DNA from 2 places in the Acetoanaerobium sticklandii genome. Region 2 is predicted to be linked to the other one. Evidence: riboswitches for the same ligand, from Rfam matches in the RefSeq annotation. Region 2 holds a riboswitch; the other holds the start of a gene.

Region 1 (10,048 bases), 490 kb from region 2:
ATTTCGAGATAAAAACCTCAAATCAAAACATATTGAGTATGGTTGCCACATACACGCAGAACACAGGTAAAGCAAATCCTGTAACTGCCTTGGCTACTTACAATATAGATACTTCTTCTGGAAAAGAATTGAGCTTAGAAGATTTATTCAAATCTGACTTTGATTATAAAAACGTTATAAACAAAGAAATTACAAATCAAATAAAAAAAGATATTTCTGGAAAAGTATATTTCCAAGAAAAAAATCTTAGATTTGTAAGCATAAGTCAAATGCCGCAATTTTATATAGAAGATGGAAATCTCTACATTCAGTTTGACATTTATGAAATAGCTCCCTATGCTACAGGCACTCCTGTTTTCCTAATACCAAACGAAATAATATATTCTGGGCTTAAAGAACAATATAAGCCCATGCTCTTAAATCAAGTTGATTAAAGCAATAAAAATATATAAGTATTAAAGTAATTATCTATTCTGTTCATAGACAAATAACCTATTTTTCAATCCAATCAAACTAAATTATTCCCATAAAAAAACTGCCCTTTATGAGCAGTTTTTTTATTTAAACATAAAATATTTAATGTTCATTTTCGAAAACTATTTCTTTCTAATCTTTAATCCCGTAGCTATTAAACTTGCTCCTAAAGCATATAGAAGTTCTGGTGCAAATCCTCCTGTTTTAGGAAGAACAGGTGCTGGTGCATCAAGTGGAACTTCTTCTTCTATTATTTCTTCTTCAGTCTCCATAACTGGCGGAGCAGATAAAGGAGTTTCTTCATCTATTACTTCTTCCGTTTGTTCTGCTGAAGCTAGAGTAGCTACAGGTAAAGCTACTGGTATAATTTGTGGTGCTGCAAGAGGTGTAGCTTCATCCTCTATATCTTCATCATCGTCGTCATTGTCATTTTGTGCCACTGGAGTTGTAGGTTGTGGTGTTGGATTAGTAGGCTCTGGTTGCGGTTCTACAACTGGAGGATTAGTCGTTCCTCCTCCGCCACCTGGTGTTACTGGTTCATCTTCTCCTGGTTCATCTTCTCCTGGCTCATCTTCTACTGGTTCATCTTCCCCTGGTTCATCTTCTCCTGGCTCATCTTCTCCTGGCTCATCTTCTCCTGGCTCATCTTCTCCTGGTTCATCCGGGTCTACTAGTTCTACTTTTGGTGCAGTGTACTCTATTTTAAACATTTGTTTTAATGTTGGTAAATTGTAGCTCATAAGCATTGGTGTACTAACAAGTCTTTGAGTGTTTTTATTATCCTTTGTTGGCACTAAGTCATATACATCTTCAACTGCATATGTTCCTTTTATTACAATTTTTGCTTCAATCTCAGCATTTTTAGTTTTATCTTCAATAGCATTCTTAAAGCTCAAAGATTTATTACCATTTCCTAAATCCACTACCGTATAGGCGTTAGTATCCAGCTGATTTCCATTTACGAATACTTCTAAGAAAGTCTGTACTTGCTCATTTACTCTATTTAATATAGAGTATGTATAATTTACTGATACTTCACCATTTTCTAACTTAACGGCAGTATTTTCATCAGTCGCTTTCGCTTCTATTTTAAGATTATTTTTAGAAGGGTCACTTTCTTTTTGTTTAGATAGGTACTCTGCTAATTTAACAACTTTCTCATCTTCAACTCTCTTTTTTATCCCTAAAAAACCTTTTTCCCAATCATAATCAACAAATTTTTTATTAGGATTATCTAACTTCCAAACTGCCATCTGTGTTGCTGCGATAGCATCTTCTTCTGTTAAATTATTTATTTGATTTTGTGTAAGATATTTTGATGCATCTTTTAATAATTCACTTCTATAAGTCTCAATATTTGTATTCGGATCATAACCATTTAAAACTATTCCTCTTAATTTCTCAGATGTTTTAATATCTTTACTATTTTGAGGTAATTCTTGCACTGAATACTTTGAATTATTTTTAAGGTTTGTATCTATATCATTACAATACGCCGTAACATCTTCTTTAGAATCTTTAGTATTTTTTAAATCAAATACTTTTGTTTCATATTCCTCATCATTAAAATCTCCCCATTTTGGAACTATTTCAGTAATCGTTTCACCTTCTGTTCCTGTATTGCTATATTCAACTTCCTTTGCTATGATTTTATTACCATTTTTATCGACATTTTGTGTTTCTTTATAATCCACAATCTCAACCTTAGCAGGTTCTACTTCTATTATTTGAGGAGGATTTCCATCTTGCGGTGGTGTTTGCGTTCCTCCATCTTGCGATGGTGCTTGTGATCCTCCATCTTGCGATGGTGCTTGTGTTCCTTCATCTTGCGGTGGTGTTTGTGTTCCTTCATCTTGCGATGGTGTTTGTGTTCCTTCATCTTGCGATGGTGTTTGTGTTCCTTCATCATGCGATGGCGTTTGTGTTCCTTCATCTTGTGATGGCGTTTGTGTTCCTTCATCTTGTGATGGTGCTTGTGTCCCTCCATCTTGTGTCACACCGCTATCTGACTGTGCCGTAGGAATTTCATCTGCGTATGCCATTATCCCATAATTAGAAAATAGCAACGATCCCATTAATAACAGTGCTAATAATCTGTTTTTTTTCACCTTTCTCATACATTCCCTCCATCTTTAAACTAAATTAAATAAGCTTGTTAGATGGTAGCTGGACTATCATTGCTTTGTCTAAGCCAATAAAAAAACCGCCATAAAAATATGGCGGCTGGACTATCATTGCTTAAAACTAAGCTTTAGACTCCTTGCTTTGCGTCCTACAGTTTCCCATAGTTTGCCTTTTTCATTAAGTAGGATTAAATAACTATTTTGTTATGTAGTATTAACTAGTTATTAATCACTAAAACAATTCTATATTAAAAAAATTCAAAAGTAAATAATTTTTTTCTATATTTTGTAAACATGAAAAAAAAACTGCTCTAAAAGCTGAGCAGTTTAACGATTAAAATTTAATTTATAATTATATTTGTGTTAAATAAGATTTGATAGTTTTAAAATTTATTTTCTAAACTTAAATCCTACACTAATTAAGCTTAAGCCTAAAGCATATAGAAGTTCTGGTGCAAATCCACCTGTTTTAGGAAGTTCTGGTGCTGCTAGTGGTACTTCTTCTTCTATTATTTCTTCTTCAGGTTCTTCGACTTGAGGTACTCCAAGAGGAACTTCTTCTTCTACTATTTCTTCAGGAGTATTTATAGAAGTTACAGTTGCTACAAATACATCAGGTTCTCCTGGTAATGCTAAAGGAGTCTCCTCTTCTTCAATTACTACTACATCATCATCATCGTCATCATCTTCAGGAACTGTTGGTTCTTCAGGTTCTTCAGGTTCTTCAGGGTTTTCAGGGTTTTCTGGTTCTTCTGGGTCCTCAGGATCTTCTGGGTCTTCTGGATCTTCAGGGTCTTCAGGGTCTTCAGGGTCTTCTGGATCTTCTGGATCCTCAGGGTCTTCTGGATCCTCAGGGTCTTCTGGATCCTCAGGGTCTTCTGGGTCCTCAGGATCTTCTGGTATCACTAATCCAAATAAGAAAGAGAAATGGCTAATAGCAGCGATACTATCATTCTTATTTACTGCTGGATGCAATCCACTATCAGAACTGATTGTAGGATCATAAACATATAGATAACCTTTAGTTCCGTCTTCTCCTTGTCCACCTTTTACATATACTTTATATACTGTTACATTTGATGAGCTTGTTTCCCAAGATAGATACTTCGCATCTTCACTTACAAACCACTTAATAAATTCTTCATTATCTAATGAAATAGTTCCACTACCTCTTGGAGAATCATCAACTTTTTCAGTTTCATATCCAGTTTCTTCAAGCTTAAAATTAGCTTCATCTATTGGTTGCTGAGCTGCTGGTCCTGAATACTGAACATCTACATCAAGGATTTCTGGAGCTTTCATTAAAGACATTGGTACTTCTTCATTTTCAATAATTTCTTCAATCTCTTCATCAATAACTTCTTCTACTATTTCTTCAATAGGTTCTTCCTCAATTATTTCCTCCACTATTTCTTCCTCGATTACTTCTTCTATTACTTCCTCTTCTTCAAAAGGTTCTTCTTCTATTACTTCTTCTTCATTCTCAGGCTCTAAATTATTCTCCGGTTGTTCTTCGTTTTGTTCCTCATCAACTACTTCTTGTTCTTCTTGCTGAATTTCAGGGGGTATTTCACTATCTGCGAATACTCGTTGAGCGTTAAATGACCAGCCTAAAAATGCTAATACCATGATAATTGCTAAGAATCTTCTGTTTTTTCTCATTTTTGACACCTCCATCCATTAAACTTAAAAACCAAGTTTTGGATGGCAACGGGACAATCATAACTTATCTTAACTCAAAAAGCCGCCATATAAAAAAATATGGCGGCTGGACTATCATAACTGAGTTAGTATTCAGTCTTAGACTCCTCGCTTTGCGTCCTACAGTTTCCTGTAGTTTGCCTTTTTCATACAAATTGGGAAATTCTAACTAAAGGAGTACGAATATATTACTAATTCTAGTTACTTTAAATATACCCTGAATAAGTATATTAAAACATAGTTTATAACATTATTTTACGTTAAACTATAAACAAATTAAAACTCTAAGCTTTTTTATAGCATTTCTTTTTAATTCTTTTGCATAGACATAGGAAACATCGAGTTCCTTAGCTACATTTTTTAGTAAGCTCTTCTCCATAATGTGCCTTTCAACTACATATCTTTCTTTATATGAAAGACCCTTTAATAAATCTTCTAGTTCGATATCGAAATAACCATGGTCATAATCTGATTCCATAAAGGTCTCATCGTATTCTACTAAATCCGCTACCTTAGCTTGTTTTCTTTTCTCATCATAGTAATAACATCCTAGCATTCTTTTCATATATCCCATAAATAATATATTTCTTTCCAGTTCATAATTATCAATTAATTCAATAGTCCTAACATATCCTAGCTGAAGTAAATCCTCATCTACATATCCAAAATAGTGTCTTATTTTTTTCTTTATCAGAGGAGTAATGTAAGCTAAAAGCTGTCTTAGATATTCTTGTTTATCCCAAGTAGCAGTAGCTTCCTTATAGCCTATAAGCGCTTGTTCTATATCTTCGTAAGTATTTGTCTCCATTTCCTTACCTCCTATCTCTGTACAACTATCGAACATATGTTCTGTTTCTACTATACAATATGCATTTATTTTTGAAAAGGTAGGAAAAAAGTTCAAAAAAATATCCTATATCATTAGCTTCTTATCTACATATTGTGTAGATGCTAATAATCTAGGATATAAAAATACTTAACTATTAAATTCGTATAACAATTTTTAGCCTAAGAAGCATTTATAAAAAATAACTTCTTTAAATTATAATCCACAATTACCTTCCTTCATACATTTTGCTATAATAATTTCTGTATTCTGAAGAAATAATCTTCTCTATCCACCTAGGATTGTCTAAATACCATTTTATCGTTAGCTTTATACCTTCATCAAAAGTGTATTTAGGCTCCCATCCTAGCTCTGTACTTATTTTTGTATTGTCTATTGCATATCTTCTATCGTGTCCTAATCTATCTTTTACATGAGTAATTAAAGTTTCATCTTTTCCTAGCACATTTAAAATCAATTTTACTATATCCAAATTTTGTTTTTCATTATTCCCACCAATATTATAAACTTCTCCAAGCATTCCTTTATGAAGCACAGAGTCAATAGCACTGCAGTGATCCTCAACATAAAGCCAGTCTCTCACTTGTTTCCCATCGCCATAAACAGGAAGAGGTTTATCATTTATCGCATTATTTATCATTAGAGGAATTAACTTTTCAGGAAATTGATATGGTCCGTAATTATTAGAGCACCTTGTAATATTAACAGGAAGTCCATAGGTTTCACTATATGCTCTTACTATCATATCAGCTGAAGCTTTGGAAGCCGAATAGGGACTGTTGGGATTTAGGCATGTTGTTTCTTTAAAAAGTCCCGTTTCACCTAAAGAGCCATAAACCTCATCTGTCGATACCTGAACAAATTTAACGCCCTTTTTATACTCTTTGCAGTACTTATCAAATAAATCTATTTTCCAAAAATCTTTAGCAATATCAAGTAGTGCCTGAGTTCCCATTATATTTGTTCTAAGAAAAACTTCAGGGTCTTCTATGCTTCTATCAACATGGGATTCTGCGGCAAAATTAACCACCATATCTATGTCAAATCTTCTAAAAATACTTTCTACTAGCTCTCTATTACAAATATCTCCCTTAATATGCTTGTACCTAGCATCTCCCTCTATATCCTCTAGGTTCTCTAGATTTCCAGCATAAGTAAGTAAGTCTAAGTTTACTATTCTGTAATCGTGATGCTTTAGCATATATTTAATAAAGTTTGAGCCAATAAATCCAGCTCCACCTGTTACTAGTAAGTTCACACTTATCTCTCCTAACCTAAATCGTTTTTAAGTAAATCCTCGTAGGACTCTCTTTGCACTATCAGTCTGTCTTCTTTATCATGAATCATAACCACTGCAGGCTTTGCAAGCTTATTGTAGTTGCTCGACATACTATAGTTATATGCTCCAGTTCCCATAACTGCTAGTATGTCTCCTCTTTCTACTTTAGGAAGATTAATATCCCAAATTAATATATCTCCGCTTTCACAGCACTTTCCAGCAACTGTTACTAGCTCAGTATCTTCATCATACATTTTATTTGCTATGCAAGCACTGTATTTGGCTTGATAAAGTGCTGGTCTTGGATTATCTGCCATACCTCCGTCTATGCATATATATTTCCTAACTGACTCAATATTTTTTACACTACCTACAGTATAAAGAGTAATTCCTGCTTCAGCTACTATATATCTTCCTGGCTCTATAAAAATATTCGGTCTTATTATCTCATATTTATCAATTAAAGCTATTACTTCTTCCATAATTGCATCTGTAAAATATTCAAGTGGCATAGGTTCATCTTCAGCCGTATATCTTACTCCAAATCCCCCCCCGACATTTAAATCCTCTATTTCATAATCATACTTGTCTTTTATTTCTTTAATAAGCTCCATAGCTTTTTTTGTTGACTCTACATGGGCCTCATTGTCAAAAAGCTGTGAGCCAACATGAAAATGAAAGCCTTTAAAATCAATATGCTCTGATTTAATTGCCAGTTCTATAGCTTCATCTAAGTCTTTGCTGGCAAAAGAAAGTCCAAATTTTGAATCTAGCTGTCCTGTACTTATATATTTATGAGTATGTGCCTCCACATTTGGAGATATTCTAAGTAAAATTTTTGCAGTAAATCTTTCTCCTGCAAGCTCTATTAATAGCTTTAGCTCACTTATTCCATCTACTACTATTCTTCCTATTCCTCTTTCTAATGCAAATTCCAATTCATCTTTTGATTTGTTGTTTCCATGAAACATTATTTTATCTGGATTTATTCCAGCATCTAATGCCGTATATAGCTCTCCATAAGATACTACATCTATACCCATTTCTGATTTTTTAATTATTTTAGCCATTGCTTTAGTCAAAAAAGCCTTACTAGCATAATATGCATATGTACGAGGGTATTTATCTAAAAAATTCACCTTAATATAATCTATTTTTTCTTCTATTATATCCTGGCTCATAACATAAAGCGGTGTAGAATATTTTTGCGCTAGATATACACTGTCAACTGAACAAAACTCAAAATTCTCTTGCATAGTTCCCCCTCCTTAGTTTTATATACGACTGATTACTTAATTTTATATATTATACCTTTTTATCTTCAATTATTATAGCATTTTATCTATCATAGGATTAAAATAGTATAAAAGGAGGTTGTGATAATGAAAAAGATTGCAATTGCATTATTTTTATCAGCTATATTAGGTACATCTGTATTAGCTGGATGTTCCCCTAAGGAAGAAGCTCCAGCCCCAGATACTACAAAGGAAGAAGCTGCTCCAGAGGCTGAACAACCAGCAGCTGAAGAAGAATCTGCTGACCTAGCAGAATTATTTAAAAAAGGAGAAAATGCATTTAAAGATGGTATTTACTATGCACAGACCTTTACAATGGCAGACCAGCAAAGTCAGATGAAAACTTGGCATAAAGGAGATAAAGTGAAAAGCAGTATAGTTGCTGATGGCGACGAAATGATTAACATAATAGATTCAAAAACAGGTGAATTCATCACATATAGCGCATCTGAAAAAACTGGAATGAGATTCAAAGCAGATTCTGGCGACTCATCGTTCATGCCTGATACCAGCATGACTGATATTGCTTCAGTAGATGAGCAAGTAGATACTGCGACCTTTGAGGTAGTAGGGGATGAGAAAATACTAGGCGAAAATTGCGCAGTTATTTTATCAAAAGACAAAGCTACAAATGAAGAAGTGAAGCTTTGGGTTAGCAAAAAATATGGCATAACTATGAAAATGGTAAGCAAAGGCGTGGATGGTAGCGAGATGACTATTGAAGTCACTGAGCTAAAAGTAGGAGATATTAACGACTCAGAATTCGAAGTTCCTTCTGATGTTGTAATCGAAGAATTTTAAATCTCAAAAAATTACTTGAATATAATTTTTATTAAAGTGACTTTAGGGTAAATATATTATGAACCATCTATTATTGCAATCAAAATTGCTAATGGTTCATGCTTACCTTGTTATCTTTATAATAAGGAAGTTATTTTACAAATAGGAGGATTGATTATATGATGAAAAAAGTTTCTGCGTTTGCTTTAGCTTCACTAATTATCGTCACACCAATTTTTTCAAATGCTCTTACGAAAGATCCCGATGCAGGAGAACTTGCTTATAAGCATGTTGTTGAGCTTTCAGACGAAATAGGTGATAGAACTCAAGCAACAAATGGCGAATATGATGCAAAAGACTATATTGAAGATGTATTTATGGATTTGGGCTATGATACTAAGCTCCAAAGCTTTGAAATTCAAAGAACAAAAGACGATAAACCGTATGATACTGTAACATCATATAATGTTATTGCAGTAAAACCAGGTGAATCTAAAAGAGAAATCATCATAGGAGCTCACTACGATTCAAAAAACAATACTGGAAAAGGTGCTGACGATAATGCTTCTGGAGTTGCTGTAATGCTTGAAACTGCTGAAAAAATATCAGACCTTAAAACTCCTTATACTGTTAGATTTATTGCTTTTGGTGCTGAAGAAAGCTTCAAAAATAGCGATAATATTAAAAATGGTGGATTAAATGGCTCCTCATACTATGCGGAAAACATGACACAAGCTGAAGTAAATAATACTGTAGCTATGATCAACTTAGACTCTCTGCTTGCTGGAGACTTCATGTATGTTTATGGTGATTTAGGCAAAAAAGGCTTTGTAAGAGAACAAGCCTTAGCAATTGCTAAAGAGCTTGGACTTGATTTAGAAACAAACCCCGGACACAATAAAGACTATCCAGCTGGTACAACTGGAGACTGGAGTGACCATGCTCCTTTTGTTGAAAGAGGAATCCCTTATGGATACTTTGAAGCTACAAACTGGCATTTGGGTGATATGGATGGATATACTCAAACCGAAAAACACGGTGAAATCTGGCATACAGAAAATGATAATCTAGATTTTCTAGAAAGAGAGTTTCCAGGTAGAGTTGAAGAAAGATTAATGACTTTCTCAAATACACTTACTGAGCTAGTACTCAACTTTAATCCAGCAGAATATAATTCTGTAAAAATTAAAATAGGTAAAGACGAAATCAAGAATAATGGAAAGCCTGAAAAAGCAGCTAAAAAACCATTTATAAAAGAAGGTAGAGCTTTAGTTTCACTTGATGTTATAGAAAAAGCTATGAAGCTAGAGGTTTCAGTTTCAAATAACGAAAAAGAACTTACTATCAGCAAAAATGGAAAAACTGTAGTATTCGACTTAGATACAGAGAAAACCTATGACAAAGATTCGAAAGCAGTGATTACTGAAGATGGTGATATCTTTGTAGCTGTAAATGAAATTGCTAAGGTTTTAAATGGCAATGTTAAGTGGGATGCGAAGGACAAATCAGTGGAAATAGTTTACTAGGTAAATAAAAATTTTAAGTACTT
Region 2 (10,048 bases):
TAAACTCCTGAAAGTTTAACAGCCAGTTGTAAGCTATATTTTCATGGCCCTCAGGAATTAATAAATGAGCTTTTATCATAAAATCTTTATCTAGTCCAATACAGGCTTGAGCATGGTAAAGTTTTTTTGTTCTAGTTTGATATATTGCTTCTCTAACTACAGCACTATACTCATCTTCACTAATTCCAGGACTACCTAGAATTCTTCTTGCTTGAGCACATCTTGCACTTACATCCCCATCGTTAAAAAGCAATACCTTTGAATCTTTATCTAAGCCTATTTTTTCTGGCTCGTATACAGGCATATCTGTAACTACAGTTCCAGGCGAATTTTTTGCCAATTGATATGCTTGCTTCAAGTTTTCAATATTATGAACGTTATTTCCCCAAAAAGCTGATTCTATTGTAGTTCTCATTCTAGAAAATACCGTATTGCTTGAGGTAATTTCACTTGTATTCCATTGATTTCTCGTAGACATTTCGGCCTCCTAAAATAACCATATAAATTATTTTTTCTGAATTACGAGTATTATTGTAATACAATTAGTTTAAAAGTGCCATACTTTTTTTGATATATTTTTATTAGGATAACACAATGGAAAATAAAAAGCCTATCATTGCAAGATTTTCATCAGTTTATGAATTAAAAAATTTTTTATCCTGCGTTTTTTCGTTAAAAAAAACTCAAACTTCTAATTTATACATATAATGTATCCAATTAGAAATTTGAGTTTTTGGTGTACTACTTATTTATATAAACTTTTGGTATAATATGCTCTGCAATTTTAATTAGCCTTCTTCTTAGCTTATCCGTCAATTTGTTTTCAAATCTTAGCTTGTCAATTGCCTCAGTATCAAACAACAATCCAGCAATATGCTCTACGATTCCTTTATCTGCATAATCGATTTCAAGATTATTGCTGATAATAAAACCACTGTCTATATTCACAAGCCTGTCATACAATCGATTTCTAAAGCTTAAATCATATAGCTCTCCTATAAAATCATGGCAATATGGTATCTGAAAGTCCAAATATTCCTTAGAAACCTCATAACCATTTTCATTAAATTCTTTTGAAATATCAAGTGCTTGTTTATGAAGACGTTTGAGATTTGATTCGTAGTCATCTTTTAGCCAATGTCCATATAGTCTACAATTTAGAGGTCTAACTTCATAAATTTTACATCTCTTGGTTTTATCCAAAAAAGGACATTTATTTCTCTTTTGATATATGTCTAGATAATATACCATAATGGCTTTTTTTAAATCTGGAGTAAACAAACTATTTTCAAGTAAATAAACATAAATATTTGCCGCCTCAGTGAATGAAGCTCCTACGGATTCGCTGCAGCAATTGGCACAGCTTTTACAATTTCCTGGAAGTATTTGACTATATATAGCTTCTAGTTGCTTATTTATTTCTTTCTTATTTTCATAAAAACTACTTATCAATATCTCATTTCTCCTATTCTCTAATCGGTAACTAACCGCTAACTAATTATAGCAATTCAAGTTTACTGATAAATCTCTAGCTCTTTGCTGTATTAACAATAAGAACTTCCTCATCTAGAAATTTAGATTTTTCCAATGTATTAAAAATCTATCTACTTCAGCCGTGGTTGACTTATTAATTAAATTAAATGGAGTATCGACTGCTTCTACTCTTCCATTTATCAACACCATAGCTTTACTTGCAAGTCTAAATATATCCCTAAAATCATGGCTTACTACAACAGCTGTGGTATTTGTATCTTTAATTATTTTATTAATGTCATCAATCAATAGCTCTTTTGTTGGAACGTCTAAAGCTGAAAATGGCTCATCCAAAAAAATTACATCTGGTTCAATCGCAAATGCTCTAGCTAAGCTTACTCTTTGTGATTCTCCACCTGAAAGTAAGCGCGCTTTTTGATTTATTAAGTGTGAAATCCCAAAGCTAGTTAGCCATCTATCAACTTTATCACTTATCTCTTTTTTTGATTTTCCTCTTATCTTTAAACCTGAAGCTACATTTTCATATACAGTGGTATTTAAAAGTAGAGGATCCTGAAAAACAATAGCTATTTTTCTTCTTATATCTAATGATATATTAGATCCAATTACCTTATTTTGAAATAATATTTCTCCAGATGTAGGCTTCTCCAAAAAAGATAGGACTTTTAACAAGCTGCTCTTACCTGAACCATTTGGTCCTACAAGCCCTATTACCTCACCTTTTAAAAGAGAAAAATCGATGTTATCAAGTATTTTTTTATTTCCTTGCTGCCAGCATAAATTTTTAGCTTTTAACATCAATATCCTCCTATCTTTTTTGCTGAAGCACTGTAAGCCATAATGTAGTCAAATAAGAAACTAGAACTAAAATAGCGCTAAGAGCTATTGCTACATCAAAGTTCCCTTTTGATACTTCCATAACCGTTGCCGTAGTAAGAACTCTAGATAATCCTTTTACATTCCCCCCCACCATCATTGATGCTCCTACCTCTGAAACAACGGCTCCAAATCCAGCAATCACAGCAGCAAGCAGAGAAAATCTAGCTTCTTTTAGTAAAAACCATAAATACTGTAACTTAGTTGCTCCCAAAGCTTTGATTTGAAGTCTAAGCTTTGGATCTACTTGAGAAATAGCAGCACTAGTAAGTCCTACTACTATAGGTGAAGCAATCACCGCTTGAGCAATTATTATTGCAGTTGGAGTATAAATAAGATTAAGTGAGCCTAAAGGTCCCGAGCGCCATAGCAAAATAGAAATCCATAATCCAGCAACTACTGGTGGCATTCCCATTCCTGTGTTTACTATACTCATTAAAAAATCTCTGCCAGGGAATCTTTTTAATGCCAGCACCGTTCCAAAGGGTATCCCTATAATCAAGCTTATAAGCGTGGCTGTTCCAGATACTTGCAGAGTTAAAAGAGTGATCCTAAGTACCTCAGGATCACCCGTTAATATCATATTTATCGCTTTTTTAAGTCCCTCAATAATCAAATCCATTAAATCACAGCCTTATTTTCCTATTTCTTCCTCTGTTTTTCCTGCATCCTTAAAGAATAGTGGCTCACCATATTCATCCATGCCAAACTCTCCAATTATATCCTGAGTTTTTGAATCTATCATAAACTCCACAAAGGCTTTAGCTCCATCAGCATTCACTTTAGGGAATTTTTCTTCATTCACTTGCATTACATGATATATGTTTAACAATGATTTTTCACCTTGAACAGCTATCTCTAATTGTAGATTATCCTTTTGAGCTAAAAATGTAGCTCTATCAGTCAAAGTATAGCCTTCCTTCTGGGAAGCAATATTTAAAGTTTGTCCCATTCCTTGTCCTGTTTCTTGATACCATGAACCTTCATTTGGAATATTAATATCTTTCCATATTCCTTTTTCTTTTTTGTCGGTTCCTGAATCGTCTCCTCTTGATACAAATATAGATGAAGTTTCAGATATTGACTTAAAAGCATCTGCTACTGATTTTAGGTCTTTAACCTTAGCAGGGTCACTTGATGGTCCAACCAATATGAAATCATTATGCATTACAAGCTGATAATTAGTAACAGCTCCACTTTCTACTAGAGGCTTCTCTGATGCTGGAGCATGAGTAAGAAGCACGTCTGCTTCACCCTTTTCTCCCATAGCAAGCGCTTGACCCGTTCCTACAGCAATTGTTTTTACTCTATATCCAGTTTGCTCTTCAAACATAGGTATGAGTACATCTAGTAACCCAGAATCTTGAGTACTAGTTGTCGTTGCTAATATTATATCTGGATTTTCAGGTGTTGTCACCTCTTGATTGGCTTGCTCAGGTGCAGGCTCAGCTTCAGGCGTAGAAGTACATCCGCTAAGCATAAGTGCAAATACCATAAGTAAAGCCAAGCAGGTTTCTTTAAAAAATAGATTTCTTTTTTTCATAAATAAATTCCCCCTTAATATGTATAAATATTCGGATTTCTTATCTTAAGTTTAATTTGAGTTTTTATAATTGTCAATAAATAGTTAGGTTGAGTTAGTTTTAGTTAGTTTTATTTTTTTATATTTTAATATTAAAATATTTTTTTAAATATTTTTTACGTTTTAATCTAAATGTAATGTTATTTACTTGAAAATTTTGGTATAATAAGAATATAAATAGTAAATTGTTTTTACGTGCGATTGATCTATTAGATCTCTCCTCACGACAATGGCAAAGTAGTAGAAATGCTATGACGCAAAGCTATAGGGCCTTACCGTAACTGGTTGGCAGCCTAGCTACCGAAAAGGAGTTTTTATTATGAAAAAAAATTTAAAACAGTATTTATTAATTGCTTTATCGATTGCTAGTGTAACCTTTCCCAATCTAGCTCATGCAGATGCAAAGATAATAGACGAGAGCGATGTTGCTAAAGGAATAATCAAAGTCAATTACTCTACAAATTATCAATCTAAATATAAATTAGCAATTGAAAAAGATGGGCAAAAACAATATTTTGATTTAGCTGCTAATACAGCTCAAAGCTTCCCTTTAATTTACGACAACGGAAGCTACACTATAAAAATAATGCAAAACACATCAGGGAATAGCTATAAATCAGTATACACTCAAAAAATCGACGCTTATATAGCAGATGATACAGCTATGTACCTTGTTTCAACTGCTACTGTTAACTGGAGTGAGCAAATGATGGCAATAAAAAAAGCTGAAGAGCTCACAAAAAATCTTCAAACTGATAAAGAAAAATTTGATGCTATATACAATTATGTTATTAAAAATTATAGCTATGATTATAATAAAGCAGCTACAGTTAAACCAGGATATATGCCTGATATAGAAAAAATTTATGAATCAAAGTCAGGTATTTGCTATGACTACAGTGTTTTATTTGCTTCTATGCTAAGAAGCCAAGGGATTCCCGCCAAGGTAGTAAAAGGTAGCTCTACCTTAGTAAATGAATACCATGCATGGAACGAAGTGTTTATTGACGGAAACTGGATTATAGTTGATACTACAGTAGATGCAGCCTACAGCGCTTCAAAAGCTCCTATAGCTACTATAAAATCCTCAAATCAGTATACTAAAACCTCTGAAATATAAGTAAAAAAAGGACTGTCTGGAAATATCAGACAATCCTTTTTTTAGTTTACATCTTTATCTCTAAGTGGTGGTATCACAATTTCTACTACAGCTCCACCTTCATCTGCATTATAAGCCTTGAGTCCCCAGCCATTTGACTCTGCAATGCTTTTTACTATAGATAGTCCAAGTCCAGTGTTGCCTCCTTTACCTTTGTAAAATCTGTCAAATATATACAGCTCCTCATTATTTTCAAAGCCTCGTCCATCATCTTGAATTTTTATTATTATATGACCAGTTTCGATTTCAAAGGATTCAATAGATATTTGAGATTTTGCATATCTTAAGGCATTTGAAAGTATATTTGAAAAAACTCTGTCTAATCTATCATCACTAGTTCTAACCACAATATAGTGAGCAATATTATTCTTAAAGGTTATATTTTTCTCTTTGGCTAGAAGTGTAAGCCTTATTATTATCTCTTCTACAGCTTCCCAGAGATTTATTCTAATGGACTTTTCCTCACTCATAAGATTTTCCATTTTACTAAGGTAAACAATTGAGTTAACTGTATCTCTAAGCTTCTTACTTTCATCTATTATTATATCCAGACCTTCATCAACCATGCTCTCATCCATTACCTTGTCCTTGATAGCCTCTGCATATCCTTGAATAGACATAAGTGGAGTCTTTAGCTCATGAGAGGTATTTTGGAAAAATTCTTTTTGCTTCTTATCATATTCTTTTAGCTTGTATGCCATTTTAAGAAAATCCTGATTGATTTCTGCTAGCTCATCTTTTGTTTTTATTTCTTCCCAGATGATTTCATCATCAGTAAAAGAGAAGGAGGCTATATTTTTCTTTAGTTTATTTATTGGGCTTATTATTCCTCTTTCAAAAAATATAGAGATTATACTAGCAATAAAAAGTGCTATTAAAAAACCTAAGAATACAGATCTATTGATAAGAGCATTTATTACACTTAAATCTTCTTTCTTAGCAAGCATAACAAGATAGCCTAAAGTCTCTTGGTCTAAAGAGGAAATCAGAGGTCTTTGCTCTACATAATATTTGGTCTTGTCTATCTCTAAAGGATTTATAGGTTCCTGCTCTGTATTATAGGATTGAAAGATGAGGTTTTTGTCTACATCCATTATTATAAAATGAGTCGTTGCAAGTCTATTATGAGCATAACCCATGCCTTTTGGGAGAATAATTTCTGAAATGCTAAGAGCATTTTCTCCAAAAAAATTCTTACTTATTTGGATTTTCACATTAGGGCTTCCATCAACAACAGTCATTTCAATTTTTTGATCTATCACCATGTTTATTTGCTTGGCTACTACGTCAGCGTCTTTTTTGAGATCCAGCCTTGTCTGCCTATTGAGGATATCGTTGAAGGACATTTTTGAAATGCCCATAAATACAAATGCAGTTGCTAATATAATGATAAAATAGCTCTGCATTATTTTTTTTCCTATTTTACTCATTGTCATCTATCCTATATCCATAGCCCCAGACTGTTTTTATTACCACTCTTGATTTTGCAGTCTTAAGCTTTTTTCTAAGCCTTTTTATAGTATCATCGACGTTTCTATCATAACCATCGTAATCATATCCCCAAATAGACTCGATAATTTGTTCTCTAGAAAGAGGTAGATTGATATTTTTCATCAAAAATTCCAGTACCTCGTACTCCTTTATAGTAAGAGGTATGTCTTGCCCCATACATTTGACTATTCTTCTTTGAACATATATCTCCAAATCCTTTGTTTTCAAAATTTCGTCATTATGCTCTGAGGATTTAGTCGTTCTTTTTAATATGGTTTTTATTCTTACGACTAGCTCTCTAGGAGAAAAAGGCTTTGCAAGATAATCATCTGCACCTAGCTCTAGTCCGAGTATCCTATCTAGTTCATCGCTTCTTGCTGATACAAAAATTATAGGCACTTCACTAATTTTTCTAATTTCCTTGCACAAATCCAAACCATCTAAGCCTTGCATCATTATATCTAAAACCAGTAAGTCTGGCATAAATTCTCTTATAGCTGATAGCACGCCATCTGCACTTTCAAAGGTAGTTGTGTTATATCCTTCCTTTTTTAGATACATCTCGATTAAGTCTCTGATACGCTTCTCATCATCTACTATGAAAATATGCTTCATAATTACCCTACTTTCTTATAGTTTTTTCTGTAAACAAAAAGCTGCCACTCTATGTGGGCAGCTTAGGAGGGTGAAGTATATAGTATTGGCAGGTTAAGCCAAGGGTTTGTAAAATGTTCCGATGCAGCTAGCTGCATCGGATTTACATGAAAAAAGGGGTGGGTTGTAAGGTTGTGTTTCATTCCTTATTGTTATAATACTTTAGATATATGGTATAAATTCGTGCAAAATGTGGAAAAAGTTAGGGATTTACTTTTTATTTTTTGCAGTTATTCTTGCTCTTTGAGTTTTATCCAAAACTTTCTTTCTGATACGCATTGATTTTGGTGTAATCTCAACAAGCTCATCTTCATCTATAAACTCAAGAATTTCTTCAAGAGACATTCTTTTAGGTGGAGAAAGTCTAAGCGATTCATCTGAGCCAGATGCTCTCATGTTTGTGGCTTGCTTTCTCTTACATACGTTTACATCTATATCCCCTGATCTTGAATTGCTTCCTATAACCATCCCTTGATATACTTTTTGTCCTGGATCGATAAAAAGAATACCCCTGTCTTGTGCATTAAACAACCCGTAAGCAACTGCTACTCCATCTTCAAAAGCTACTAATGAACCTTGACTTCTAGCTATTATATCACCCTTATAAGGCTGATATCCATCAAATATAGTGTTAAGTATACCGTTTCCTTTTGTATCAGTTAAAAACTCAGATCTATAGCCTATAAGTCCTCTAGTTGGAATAGAGAAATCAAGTCTCACATATCCACCTTTTGACTGTTGCATATTGATCATTTCGCCTTTACGAGTTCCCATCTTTTCCATAACCGGTCCCATAAAATCTTCAGGAACATCTATTACGGCTCTCTCCATAGGCTCTAGAAGCTTTCCATTTTCATCTCTTTTAAATAAAACCTCTGGTTTAGAAACTTGAAGCTCATAGCCTTCTCTTCTCATAGTCTCCATCAGAATAGAAAGGTGAAGCTCTCCTCTTCCAGATACCTTGAATGTATCCGCTGTATCCATTTCCTCAACTCTCAGAGATATATTAGTATTAAGCTCTTTCATAAGTCTGTCTCTTAATTGTCTAGAAGTTATAAACTTACCTTCTTGACCAGCAAATGGACTGTCATTTACAGAGAAGTTCATTGCTATAGTAGGCTCAGAAATTTTTACAAACTCTATAGTTTCTTGTACCTCTAAATCAGTAAGAGTGTCTCCTATATGAATTTGCTCTATTCCGCTAAGAGCTATTATGCTTCCCATTTTAGCTTCAGTAACTTCAACTCTTGCAAGACCATTATATTCATAAAGCTTACCTATTCTAACCTTATGCTTTTTCTCAGGCTCAAGATGATTTAGAAGCATAACATCTTGGTTTACTTTTACAGTCCCTCTTTCTACTTTTCCTACTCCTATTCTTCCTACATATTCATTGTAGTCAATAGTAGTAATAAGAAGCTGAACAGGTCCATCAAGCTCTCCTTGTGGAGCTGGAATATGCTCTAATATAGCTTCGTACATATCTTCCATAGTATCTTTCTTTTCATTTATGTCAGTTGACGCCCAGCCACCAATTGCAGAAGCAAATATAAACGGAGACTCTAAATATCTTTCGCTCTCATCTAGCTCTAATAGAAGCTCTAGAACCTCATCAACTACTTCTACCGGTCTAGCCTCTGGTCTATCGACTTTATTTACGCATACAAGTACAGGCAAGCTAAGTTCTAGAGCTTTTTTAAGAACAAACTTAGTTTGAGGCATAGGGCCTTCAAAAGCATCTACAACAAGAATAACTCCATTTACCATTTTAAGTACACGTTCAACTTCTCCGCCAAAATCAGCATGGCCTGGAGTATCAACTATATTTATTTTCGTACCTTTATAGTCGATAGCTGTATTCTTTGACAAGATAGTAATTCCACGCTCTCTCTCTAAATCATTAGAGTCCATTACTCTTTCTTGTACATGCTGATTTTCTCTAAATATTCCACTTTGTTTTAGTAGAGCATCTACTAATGTCGTTTTTCCGTGGTCAACGTGAGCAATTATTGCTACATTTCTAATATCGTTTCTAGTATTCAAATTTACACTTCCTTCATTAAATTGAAAAAACTGGTCATTCCAGTTAAAACTACGTCGCACTTTTTACAAGCCTATATTATACCATAGGATTATCTTGCTATAAAGAAATATTTAGTTATCATTTTCCTTTTTTATTTCATCAATTACTTTTCTTATAATGTCATAAGAAAATCCTTTATATCCTAAACTCTGTGCAGTTTTGGAAAGTCTCTCATCAAATGGCTTGCTCTCAGATAGAGATTTGAATTTTTTAAATCCATGATAGCTTGCATTTTCAAGCTCCTTATCATCGTCTATATAAGTCTGTGCCTCTTCTATATCATTTTTCGAAATACCTTTTTCCATAAGCTTAGATACCATTTGCCTCTTTGACCATTTTTTTGTACTTGCTTTATTCTTTGCTATATCAGTTGCCAATTTCTGATCGTCAACAAATTTATAGTTTTCTAAAAATTCAAGTGCATTTTCTATTGCTTCTTCACAAAACCCTTCTCTTTTCAATGTGCTTTTTATCTGCATCTTAGATTTAGAAGACCTGCTAAGTATATCTAAGCCTCTTGATTTCGCTCTTTTAATTTGGTCATTTTTCACCATTTCGTCATAGGTGTCTTTCGAAAAAACTGTTCCTTGATTCACTCTAAATGTTGCCATAGTTTCATCTGTAAATTTTTGAACTATTTCCTCATTAAAAATGACGTGATAAAGATTATATCTGATTTTTTTAATTTTACTTACTTCAAATTCTTCAC

Evidence for each region. Region 2 has a riboswitch for cyclic di-GMP ahead of CLOST_RS04580 (transglutaminase family protein). Riboswitches for the same ligand answer to the same signal wherever they lie in the genome.
Region 1: it holds a riboswitch for cyclic di-GMP, as region 2 does, so the genes downstream of both, CLOST_RS14070 (hypothetical protein) here and CLOST_RS04580 (transglutaminase family protein) in region 2, are expected to answer to the same signal.

The regions. Positions count from the first base shown of each region.
Region 1 covers NC_014614.1:507,806-517,853, reverse strand. Annotated here, with positions in the region: gene CLOST_RS02325 (DUF3298 and DUF4163 domain-containing protein) at 1-434, shown strand, start outside; gene CLOST_RS02320 (thioester domain-containing protein) at 597-2,591, opposite strand; cyclic di-GMP riboswitch class I at 2,690-2,778, opposite strand; gene CLOST_RS14070 (hypothetical protein) at 2,988-4,259, opposite strand; cyclic di-GMP riboswitch class I at 4,358-4,450, opposite strand; gene CLOST_RS02310 (sigma-70 family RNA polymerase sigma factor) at 4,564-5,106, opposite strand; gene rfbB (dTDP-glucose 4,6-dehydratase) at 5,354-6,403, opposite strand; gene lysA (diaminopimelate decarboxylase) at 6,415-7,680, opposite strand; gene CLOST_RS02295 (DUF4412 domain-containing protein) at 7,807-8,520, shown strand; gene CLOST_RS02290 (M20/M25/M40 family metallo-hydrolase) at 8,679-10,025, shown strand.
Region 2 covers NC_014614.1:999,663-1,009,710, reverse strand. Annotated here, with positions in the region: gene CLOST_RS04605 (phosphoenolpyruvate carboxykinase (ATP)) at 1-478, opposite strand, end outside; gene CLOST_RS04600 (YkgJ family cysteine cluster protein) at 742-1,452, opposite strand; gene CLOST_RS04595 (ABC transporter ATP-binding protein) at 1,567-2,292, opposite strand; gene CLOST_RS04590 (ABC transporter permease) at 2,303-2,992, opposite strand; gene CLOST_RS04585 (ABC transporter substrate-binding protein) at 3,005-3,913, opposite strand; cyclic di-GMP riboswitch class I at 4,174-4,257, shown strand; gene CLOST_RS04580 (transglutaminase family protein) at 4,272-5,072, shown strand; gene CLOST_RS13510 (sensor histidine kinase) at 5,114-6,541, opposite strand; gene CLOST_RS04570 (response regulator transcription factor) at 6,534-7,217, opposite strand; gene typA (translational GTPase TypA) at 7,467-9,299, opposite strand; gene CLOST_RS04560 (regulatory protein RecX) at 9,411-10,048, opposite strand, start outside.